One region of the Geobacillus sp. C56-T3 genome, then DNA from elsewhere that is predicted to be linked to it. Evidence: a T-box and tRNA genes for the amino acid it is inferred to sense, from the RefSeq annotation. Region 1 holds a T-box; the other regions hold tRNA genes.
The links. A T-box is a leader RNA that pairs with one kind of tRNA and senses whether it is charged. The one in region 1 lies ahead of leuS (leucine--tRNA ligase), so its partner is inferred to be a tRNA-Leu.
Positions count from the first base shown of each region.

Region 2: it has a tRNA-Leu gene. The T-box ahead of leuS (leucine--tRNA ligase) is inferred to sense a tRNA for this amino acid. The anticodon was not compared.
Region 3: it has a tRNA-Leu gene. The T-box ahead of leuS (leucine--tRNA ligase) is inferred to sense a tRNA for this amino acid. The anticodon was not compared.

Region 1 covers NC_014206.1:695,501-698,752, forward strand. The annotation lists gene GC56T3_RS03620 (YtzC family protein) at 1-15, shown strand, start outside; gene GC56T3_RS03625 (hypothetical protein) at 34-198, shown strand; gene GC56T3_RS03630 (MFS transporter) at 409-1,608, shown strand; T-box leader at 1,700-1,921, shown strand; gene leuS (leucine--tRNA ligase) at 1,996-3,252, shown strand, end outside.
Region 2 covers NC_014206.1:240,110-243,361, reverse strand. The annotation lists rRNA gene GC56T3_RS01335 (16S ribosomal RNA) at 1-1,083, opposite strand, end outside; tRNA gene GC56T3_RS01330 (tRNA-Gly) at 1,480-1,553, opposite strand; tRNA gene GC56T3_RS01325 (tRNA-Pro) at 1,723-1,796, opposite strand; tRNA gene GC56T3_RS01320 (tRNA-Arg) at 1,801-1,877, opposite strand; tRNA gene GC56T3_RS01315 (tRNA-Leu) at 1,954-2,036, opposite strand; tRNA gene GC56T3_RS01310 (tRNA-Leu) at 2,052-2,133, opposite strand; tRNA gene GC56T3_RS01305 (tRNA-Lys) at 2,139-2,214, opposite strand; tRNA gene GC56T3_RS01300 (tRNA-Gln) at 2,508-2,582, opposite strand; tRNA gene GC56T3_RS01295 (tRNA-Asp) at 2,597-2,672, opposite strand; tRNA gene GC56T3_RS01290 (tRNA-Glu) at 2,705-2,776, opposite strand; tRNA gene GC56T3_RS01285 (tRNA-Ser) at 2,796-2,888, opposite strand; tRNA gene GC56T3_RS01280 (tRNA-Asn) at 2,896-2,970, opposite strand.
Region 3 covers NC_014206.1:3,126,767-3,130,018, reverse strand. The annotation lists rRNA gene rrf (5S ribosomal RNA) at 309-425, shown strand; tRNA gene GC56T3_RS15530 (tRNA-Val) at 434-509, shown strand; tRNA gene GC56T3_RS15525 (tRNA-Met) at 690-766, shown strand; tRNA gene GC56T3_RS15520 (tRNA-Asp) at 772-847, shown strand; tRNA gene GC56T3_RS15515 (tRNA-Phe) at 1,165-1,240, shown strand; tRNA gene GC56T3_RS15510 (tRNA-Thr) at 1,519-1,591, shown strand; tRNA gene GC56T3_RS15505 (tRNA-Lys) at 1,764-1,836, shown strand; tRNA gene GC56T3_RS15500 (tRNA-Gly) at 1,844-1,918, shown strand; tRNA gene GC56T3_RS15495 (tRNA-Leu) at 1,924-2,009, shown strand; tRNA gene GC56T3_RS15490 (tRNA-Arg) at 2,015-2,088, shown strand; tRNA gene GC56T3_RS15485 (tRNA-Pro) at 2,095-2,168, shown strand; tRNA gene GC56T3_RS15480 (tRNA-Ala) at 2,177-2,249, shown strand; tRNA gene GC56T3_RS15475 (tRNA-Met) at 2,267-2,343, shown strand; tRNA gene GC56T3_RS15470 (tRNA-Ile) at 2,349-2,425, shown strand; tRNA gene GC56T3_RS15465 (tRNA-Ser) at 2,445-2,535, shown strand; tRNA gene GC56T3_RS15460 (tRNA-Thr) at 2,891-2,966, shown strand; tRNA gene GC56T3_RS15455 (tRNA-His) at 2,974-3,046, shown strand.

The DNA of each region.
Region 1 (3,252 bases):
TTGCTTGACCGCTGAAACGAGGAGGAACACGACATGAAGCGACGCTTGAAACAAACGAATCCGGAACAAAAAACACCTAGCGGCCAAAACAATAACGATCTTGAGCTTGGTCAAGACTTTGACCCGGTGAAGCTGGCGAAAAAGCAATACGAGGAAACGGGCGGCCAACCGATCCGCTCCAAGCAGCGGAACGGGTGACGACAAGCCAAAGGGGCGGAAGCCGCTCCGTCTTGTTCTTCTTTTCGCGCAGGAGCCCCGCTTCAAAAGCCATTGTTTCCGTGGGGAGTTAGTTTGGCAAAAAAGTGGCGGACGCATTGGAACGCTCCGCCTTTTTGATTGCATTTTTTCCTGTTTTCCCCTACAATTATTTCGGAACTCAAAATAAAAGCCAGAAAAGGATGATGACCGATGCCCCGCGCTCTTTGGTGGCTGCTTGTCGGCATGGCGCTCAATGTGACAGGGGCGTCGTTTCTATGGCCGCTAAACACGATCTATTTGCACGAACAGCTCGGCCAGCCGCTCGCTGTCGCTGGTGTCGTGCTCATGCTCAACGCTGGGGGAAGCGTCATCGGCAGCTTGGCCGGCGGCTTTTTGTTTGACCGGATCGGCGGTTTTCGCGTTTTGTTGGCCGGGGCGGTGTTGACGATGGCCGCGCTTGCCGGCTTAAGCGTTTGGCACGGTTGGCCGCATTATGCGGTGTTTTTGGCGTTTGTCGGCGTTGGCAGCGGCGTCGTCTTTCCGGCGGCGTCGGCGTACGCTGGGGCGATTTGGCCGGAAGGGGGGCGGCGGGCGTTCAACGCCTTGTATGTCGCGCAAAACATCGGCGTCGCCGTCGGTTCGGCGCTTGGCGGGCTTGTTGCTTCATATTCGTTCTCGCTCGTTTTTTTCGCCAACCTTTTGTTGTATGCCGCGTTTTTGTTTACGGTTGTGGCTGGGCTGCGCCGCGTTCCGCTGCCGCCGCGGCGGAAAAAAGAGCGGGAGGGCCGGACGGGGGACGAGGCGTCCCGGGCACACATCCGCGCCCTCGTCCTTCTTTGCGCCGGCTATGGACTGTGTTGGTTGAGCTATGTCCAATGGTCGACGACGATCGCCGCCTATACGCGCGAGCTCGGGATACCGGTCGGGCAGTACAGCTTGCTTTGGACGATCAACGGCGCGTTGATCGTCTTGGCCCAGCCGCTGTTGTCAGCGGTCATCCGCCGCTTCATGCCGACGTTGAAGCGGCAAATCGTGATCGGTTTTCTTATTTTCGCCGTTTCGTTTGCCATGCTGTTGGGGGCGCATTCGTTTGCAGAGTTTGCCGCGTCCATGATTGTGCTCACGATCGCCGAGATGATCGTCTGGCCGGCGATTCCGGCCGCGGTGAACGAATGGGCGCCGCCGGGGAAGGCCGGGTTGTACCAAGGAATCGTCAACGGAACGGCCACGGCCGGACGGATGATCGGACCGGTCATCGGCGGCTCGGTCGCCGATCTGTTTGGAATGAAGCTGCTCATCATGATGTTAGCATTGTTTGCCTTATTGGCGGTGCTGGCCGCGCTTTTGCATGATCGTCGGCTGTCGAAGCGGACGGAGAACGCGGATGAAAAAACCGCGGCTTCCGTATAGATTTCGGCTTGCAATTGATCGACAAATTTTTTAAAATAATAATAAATTTGTCATTCTGTCCACTCATCGGTCGATTCATGCGCGAATAAGGCGAATAACGGTGAAGAGGAATAGTAGCGGGCCCGACGGACGGCAGAGAGTTGACGGATGGTGCGAGTCAACCGAAGTCGGCCCGTGAACTCGCCTCGGAGTTGCCGGCGCGAACGGTCATCGACAGCGCCGGCCGTCCATCCGCGTTAAGGAAGAAAGCGGGTGCGCCGTTTGGCGCGCCAAAAAGGGTGGTACCGCGGGAAGCGCGCCTCTCGTCCCTTTGCGTGGGGATGGGGGGTTTTTTTGTACATATTTTCGTCAATGATGCAAGTAGAACTTGATAGGAGGAGTGCTGCGATGAGCTTCAACCACCGCGAAATTGAACAAAAATGGCAGGACTATTGGGAGAAAAACAAAACGTTCCGCACGCCCGATGATGATGACAAGCCGAAGTTTTACGTTCTCGACATGTTCCCGTATCCATCCGGCGCCGGCTTGCACGTCGGCCATCCGGAAGGATATACGGCGACCGATATTTTGGCGCGCATGAAGCGGATGCAAGGGTACAACGTCCTTCACCCGATGGGCTGGGACGCGTTCGGGCTGCCGGCTGAGCAATATGCGCTCGATACCGGCAACGACCCGGCGGAGTTTACGCAAAAAAACATCGACAATTTCCGCCGGCAAATCAAGTCGCTTGGCTTTTCGTACGACTGGGACCGGGAGATCAATACGACCGACCCGAACTATTACAAATGGACGCAATGGATTTTCTTGAAGCTGTACGAAAAAGGGCTCGCCTACATGGATGAAGTGCCGGTCAACTGGTGCCCGGCGCTCGGCACGGTGCTGGCGAACGAAGAGGTGATCAACGGCCGGAGCGAGCGCGGCGGGCATCCGGTCATCCGCAAGCCGATGCGGCAATGGATGCTGAAAATCACCGCCTACGCCGACCGCCTGCTTGAAGATTTGGAAGAGCTCGACTGGCCGGAAAGCATTAAAGAGATGCAGCGCAACTGGATTGGCCGTTCGGAAGGAGCGGAAATCGAGTTTGCCGTCGACGGCCATGACGAAACATTCACCGTGTTCACGACGCGTCCGGATACGCTGTTTGGCGCGACGTACACCGTCTTGGCGCCGGAGCATCCGCTCGTTGAAAAAATCACGACGCCGGAGCAAAAGCCAGCCGTTGACGCCTACTTAAAGGAAATTCAAAGCAAAAGCGACCTTGAGCGCACCGATTTGGCGAAAGAAAAAACGGGCGTGTTCACCGGCGCATACGCCATTCACCCGGTCACCGGCGCTCGGCTTCCGATTTGGATCGCCGACTACGTCTTGATGAGCTACGGCACCGGAGCGATCATGGCCGTGCCGGCGCACGATGAGCGCGACTACGAGTTTGCGAAAAAATTCCACTTGCCGATGAAAGAAGTCGTCGCCGGTGGGAATATCGAAAAGGAAGCGTACACCGGAGATGGCGAGCATATCAACTCCGAGTTTTTGAACGGCTTGAACAAGCAGGAAGCGATCGACAAAATGATCGCCTGGCTTGAGGAGCACGGCAAAGGGCGGAAAAAAGTGTCGTACCGGCTGCGCGACTGGCTGTTCAGCCGC
Region 2 (3,252 bases), 460 kb from region 1:
CTGACGACAACCATGCACCACCTGTCACCCTGTCCCCCCGAAGGGGGAACGCCCAATCTCTTGGGTTGTCAGGGGATGTCAAGACCTGGTAAGGTTCTTCGCGTTGCTTCGAATTAAACCACATGCTCCACCGCTTGTGCGGGCCCCCGTCAATTCCTTTGAGTTTCAGCCTTGCGGCCGTACTCCCCAGGCGGAGTGCTTATCGCGTTAGCTGCAGCACTAAAGGGTGTGACCCCTCTAACACTTAGCACTCATCGTTTACGGCGTGGACTACCAGGGTATCTAATCCTGTTTGCTCCCCACGCTTTCGCGCCTCAGCGTCAGTTGCAGGCCAGAGAGCCGCCTTCGCCACTGGTGTTCCTCCACATCTCTACGCATTTCACCGCTACACGTGGAATTCCGCTCTCCTCTCCTGCACTCAAGTCCCCCAGTTTCCAATGACCCTCCACGGTTGAGCCGTGGGCTTTCACATCAGACTTAAGGAACCGCCTGCGCGCGCTTTACGCCCAATAATTCCGGACAACGCTCGCCCCCTACGTATTACCGCGGCTGCTGGCACGTAGTTAGCCGGGGCTTCCTCGTGAGGTACCGTCACCGCGCCGCCCTCTTCGAACGGCGCTCCTTCGTCCCTCACAACAGAGCTTTACGACCCGAAGGCCTTCTTCGCTCACGCGGCGTCGCTCCGTCAGGCTTTCGCCCATTGCGGAAGATTCCCTACTGCTGCCTCCCGTAGGAGTCTGGGCCGTGTCTCAGTCCCAGTGTGGCCGGTCACCCTCTCAGGCCGGCTACGCATCGTCGCCTTGGTGAGCCGTTACCTCACCAACTAGCTAATGCGCCGCGGGCCCATCCGCAAGTGACAGCCAAAGGCCGCCTTTCAACCAAAGACCATGCGGTCTTCGGTGTTATCCGGTATTAGCTCCGGTTTCCCGGAGTTATCCCGGTCTTGCGGGCAGGTTGCCCACGTGTTACTCACCCGTCCGCCGCTGACCAAACCAGAGCAAGCTCCGATTTGGTCCGCTCGACTTGCATGTATTAGGCACGCCGCCAGCGTTCGTCCTGAGCCAGGATCAAACTCTCCAAAAGAAAGTTGATTGGCTTTTGCTTTGGCCAATGCGGCCTCAGCTTTTCGAATTGTCTAGCTTCGGCCGCTATCGGCTTGCGACGCTTCGTGTCCCGCTGCGGCGGGCTAAGCCCGCTCGCGGGCCTCTCAGCGCGTTTCGCCGATAGGCAAGCGGCCTTAGCTTTTCGAATTGTCTAGCTTCGGTCCGCCGCCGCTTGGGATCAAATAACCTTCCCCCTCGGTGTGCAAGCACCCCTACGGGTGAAGAACATTTGCCCGTCGCGATCGCCAGGATGGCGATATTTCGCCGTTGCCCGCAGGACGCGGGCTGCTGTTAGGCGAAATACCGGACCTCCGCTTTTCGTTGCGCTTCGTTTCGTTCAGTTTTCAAGGAACGAAATAATCCTATGGACTCTTCATGGAGCGGGTGATGGGAATCGAACCCACGACATCAGCTTGGAAGGCTGAGGTTTTACCACTAAACTACACCCGCATAATTTTTGATGAAACACCCATCACAATCTTTCATGCCCCTTCCTCTGCCAGCCGATTCAAAGAAGCTGGATGCGTCGGGGCAACTCGAAGCATATTCGGCGAAGTGAAGGCTCGTGGCTGAGGTTTTACCACTAAACTACACCCGCATAATATTTAGTTTAACAAAATCGGGAAGACAGGATTTGAACCTGCGACCCCATGGTCCCAAACCATGTGCTCTACCAAGCTGAGCTACTTCCCGATGATGGCGCGCTCGAGAGGATTCGAACCCCTAACCTTCTGATCCGTAGTCAGATGCTCTATCCAATTGAGCTACGAGCGCAATAGATTATTGCACCAAAGAGACGGATTATATTTTAGCAACTCACTGTGTTGCTGTCAATAGTTTATCTAAAAAATGCGGTCGAGAGGACTTGAACCTCCACGGGGTCGCCCCCACTAGGCCCTCAACCTAGCGCGTCTGCCATTCCGCCACGACCGCATATTGACTAATCAGTGCGGGTGGAGGGACTTGAACCCCCACGCCGTGAGGCGCCAGATCCTAAGTCTGGTGCGTCTGCCAATTCCGCCACACCCGCTAATATGGTGAGCCATGGAGGACTCGAACCTCCGACCCTCTGATTAAAAGTCAGATGCTCTACCTACTGAGCTAATGGCTCATGGTTGGGTATACACTCACAGTGAACGATGTCCCTTCCTCTACTAGCATATTCGAAGATGCAGGATGCGTCGGGACAACTCGAAGCAAATCCGAAGATGCTTTGCTCGTTGCTCTACCTACTGAGCTAATGGCTCATGGTTAGGATAACACTCTAGGTACTACCTAACTCTACCTGCCTCTTCCTCTCCCAGCTGTTTCACAGATGCCTAGTGCGTCGGGGCAACTCGCAGCGAACTCGAAGATGTAGCGCTCGTTACTGAGCTAATGACTCATGTATTTAACACATAAAAATGGCTGGGCCAGCTGGATTCGAACCAGCGCATCACGGAGTCAAAGTCCGTTGCCTTACCGCTTGGCTATGGCCCAGCGATTTAGTGCAATGGCGGTCCCGACGGGACTCGAACCCGCGATCTCCTGCGTGACAGGCAGGCATGTTAACCACTACACTACGGGACCACAAATCGCGGGGATCACCCCGCGCTATTCAGTGACCCGTACGGGATTCGAACCCGTGTTACCGCCGTGAAAGGGCGGTGTCTTAACCACTTGACCAACGGGCCACGCATATACGTATTGGAGTGGCGGAGAAGGCGGGATTTGAACCCGCGCGCCGTAAAGCCACGACCTAACGGTTTAGCAAACCGTCCCCTTCAGCCACTTGGGTACTTCTCCAAAGAAATGGCTCCGCAAGTAGGATTCGAACCTACGACCTACCGGTTAACAGCCGGTTGCTCTACCGCTAAGCTATTGCGGAATGATGAAAAAATTATATGTCATGCATATCTTTACGATGTGCTCGTTGCCTCTTCCTCTGCCAGCTAATTCAAGGAAGCGAGATGCGTCGAGGCAACTCGCAGCCAATTCGAAGATGTGAGGCTCGTCGCTGAGCTATTGCGGAATGATGTTTGACAATCGACATTGTTTATTATATTGAGCAACTTGTCGTTTGTCAATACGTTTTCCCGCAACTTCCTCTGCTGTTTTCCGCCGTTTAGCGACGGCTTTTATAATTTAGCACACGATCATCCTGATTGTC
Region 3 (3,252 bases), 1.2 Mb from region 1:
TCTTCACCCGCTGGGGTGCTTGCACCCCGAGGGGGAAGGTTATTTGGCAGAAGAGAGCTAGGCGCTGGAACTGGACAGCAAGAAAAGTGGAGGCCGCCCGCTTATCGGCGAGGTGCGCTGGAGGGCCTGCGAGCGGGCTTAGCCCGCCGCAGCAGGACCGAAGCGTCGCGAGCCGATGGCGGCCGGAACTAGACAGCGAAAAGCGCAGGCGAGCGGCTTCTTCCTGAGCACGGTTATCTAGTTTTGAGGGAATGAAAAAGTCTTGACAACAGGTCAACTTTCCTTATAATAAGACTTGTCCATTGTTGCCTAGTGGCTATGGCGGAGGGGAAACACCCGTTCCCATCCCGAACACGGAAGTTAAGCCCTCCAGCGCCGATGGTAGTTGGGGCCAGCGCCCCTGCAAGAGTAGGTCGCTGCTAGGCAATTTCGTGGAGGATTAGCTCAGCTGGGAGAGCACTTGCCTTACAAGCAAGGGGTCGGCGGTTCGATCCCGTCATCCTCCACCATCTTAATATAAAAGCTGACTTGCTTTCTCATCATCGCGGGGTGGAGCAACGAGCCTTTGCTTCATCGAATCCGCATCGAGTTGCCTCGACGCACCCAGCTCCCTCGAATCAGCTAGTAGAGGAAGAGGCAATGAATAGCACGCCCGGATCATTATGAAAACCAGTTGAATTTCCTATCGTCGCGGGGTGGAGCAGTCCGGTAGCTCGTCGGGCTCATAACCCGAAGGTCGCAGGTTCAAATCCTGCCCCCGCAACCAAAATTGGTCCCGTAGTGTAGTGGTTAACATGCCTGCCTGTCACGCAGGAGATCGCGGGTTCGAGTCCCGTCGGGACCGCCATTCTTTCAAAATTGTGAAAGATGAAAAAATATGGCTCGGTAGCTCAGTCGGTAGAGATGAGCATCCGCTTCATCGAATTCGCTTCGAGTTGCCTCGACGCATCCAGCATCTTCGAATCCGCTGGCAGAGGAAGAGGCACAATGTAGCACAAGTAAAGCAGCGTAAAACTTAATATGGCTCGGTAGCTCAGTCGGTAGAGACGAGCATCCGCATCTTCGAATCTGCTGCGAGTTGTCCCGACGCACCCAGCTTCTTCGAATTGGCTGGTAGAGGAAGGGACACAAAAGTCATCAACGAACAAGGGAAAAATAAGATACGGCTCGGTAGCTCAGTCGGTAGAGCAAAGGACTGAAAATCCTTGTGTCGGCGGTTCGATTCCGTCCCGAGCCACCATTTTTATCATAGTTCCGAAAGAAGGTTCCCGCTTCATGCAAAGCTAAGTGGGAGTAGTTCACAGACATGTCAGATGTTCAAACCACCCCGGCTTAGTTCAATGGGTAGCCACGAGCACTCGCATCGTCGAATCTGTTGCGAGTTGTCCCGACGCATCCCACTTCTTTGAATAAGCTTGCAGAGGAAGGGACACCGAGCATTTGACTTCCTCGAATCAACTTGTAGAGGAAGAGGCACAACCAGGCAGACAACATGAGTCACTAGCTAATTTTAAATGTGCCGGCTTAGCTCAATTGGTAGAGCAACTGACTTGTAATCAGTAGGTTGCGGGTTCAAGTCCTGCAGCCGGCATTCTTATTCCTTAATAACCCCTTAAGCCATTAAGGCGGCAACCGCGAGCCATTAGCTCAGTAACGAGCGTTACATCTTCGAGTTCGCTTCGAGTTGTCCCGACGCATCCTGCATCTTCGAATCAGCTGGCAGTGGAAGGGACATTGTTGTCTCGGAGTGTTATTGAACCCATGAGCCATTAGCTCAGTAGGTAGAGCATCTGACTTTTAATCAGAGGGTCGGAGGTTCGAGTCCTCCATGGCTCATCGTCTTGCGGAAGTAGTTCAGCGGTAGAACACCACCTTGCCAAGGTGGGGGTCGCGGGTTCGAGCCCCGTCTTCCGCTCCACTTCCGCCGGGGTGGCGGAATTGGCAGACGCACAGGACTTAAAATCCTGGGGTAGGTAACTACCGTGCCGGTTCGAGTCCGGCCCTCGGCACTTGTGCGCTCGTAGCTCAATTGGATAGAGCATCTGACTACGGATCAGAAGGTTAGGGGTTCGAATCCTCTCGAGCGCGTTTTGTCGGGAAGTAGCTCAGCTTGGTAGAGCACACGGTTCGGGTCCGTGAGGTCGCAGGTTCAAATCCTGTCTTCCCGATTTATCATGGGGCCTTAGCTCAGCTGGGAGAGCGCCTGCTTTGCAAGCAGGAGGTCATCGGTTCGATCCCGATAGGCTCCACCTTTTGACTTAAATTTGGCGGTGTAGCTCAGCTGGCTAGAGCGTACGGTTCATACCCGTGAGGTCGGGGGTTCGATCCCCTCCACCGCCACCATTATCGGACCTTTAGCTCAGCTGGTTAGAGCAGACGGCTCATAACCGTCCGGTCGTAGGTTCGAGTCCTACAAGGTCCACCATTATTATTGTTGCTTTTTTGGAGGAGTACCCAAGTGGTTGAAGGGGTCGGTCTTGAAAACCGAGAGGCGCCGCAAGGCGCGCGGGGGTTCGAATCCCTCCTCCTCCGCCATGCACTTTAAAATCATGCCGGCTTAGCTCAATTGGTAGAGACGAGCATTCGCATCGTCGAATCTGTTGCGAGTTGTCCCGACGCATCCCGCTTCTTTGAATAAGCTTGCAGAGGAAGGGACACCGAGCATTTGACTTCCTCGAATTAGCTGGAAGAGGAAGAGGCACAGTTCAGCATAATAGGAGTCACTGTTTCATTACTAAATATGCCGGCTTAGCTCAATTGGTAGAGACGAGCATCGGCATCATCGAATTGGTTGCGAGTTGCCTCGACGCACTCAGCTTCCTCGAATCAGCTTGCAGAGGAAGAGGCACAACCAGGCAGACAACATGAGTCACTAGCTAATTTTAAATGTGCCGGCTTAGCTCAATTGGTAGAGCAACTGACTTGTAATCAGTAGGTTGCGGGTTCAAGTCCTGCAGCCGGCACCAGATCGAGGCGACTATGGCGAAGTGGTTAACGCACCAGATTGTGGCTCTGGCATGCGTGGGTTCGATTCCCACTAGTCGCCCTTTTCATTATATTCTATATTTGCGTGTGTAGTTTAGTGGTAAAACCTCAGCCACGAGCATCTGCATCATCGAATCCGCTTCGAGTTGCCCCGACGCATCCGGCTTCTGTGAACCAGCTGGTAGAGGAAGGGGCATGGAAGAGCGTGGCAGATGTTGATTCCAAATGATATGCGTGTGTAGTTTAGTGGTAAAACCTCAGCCACGA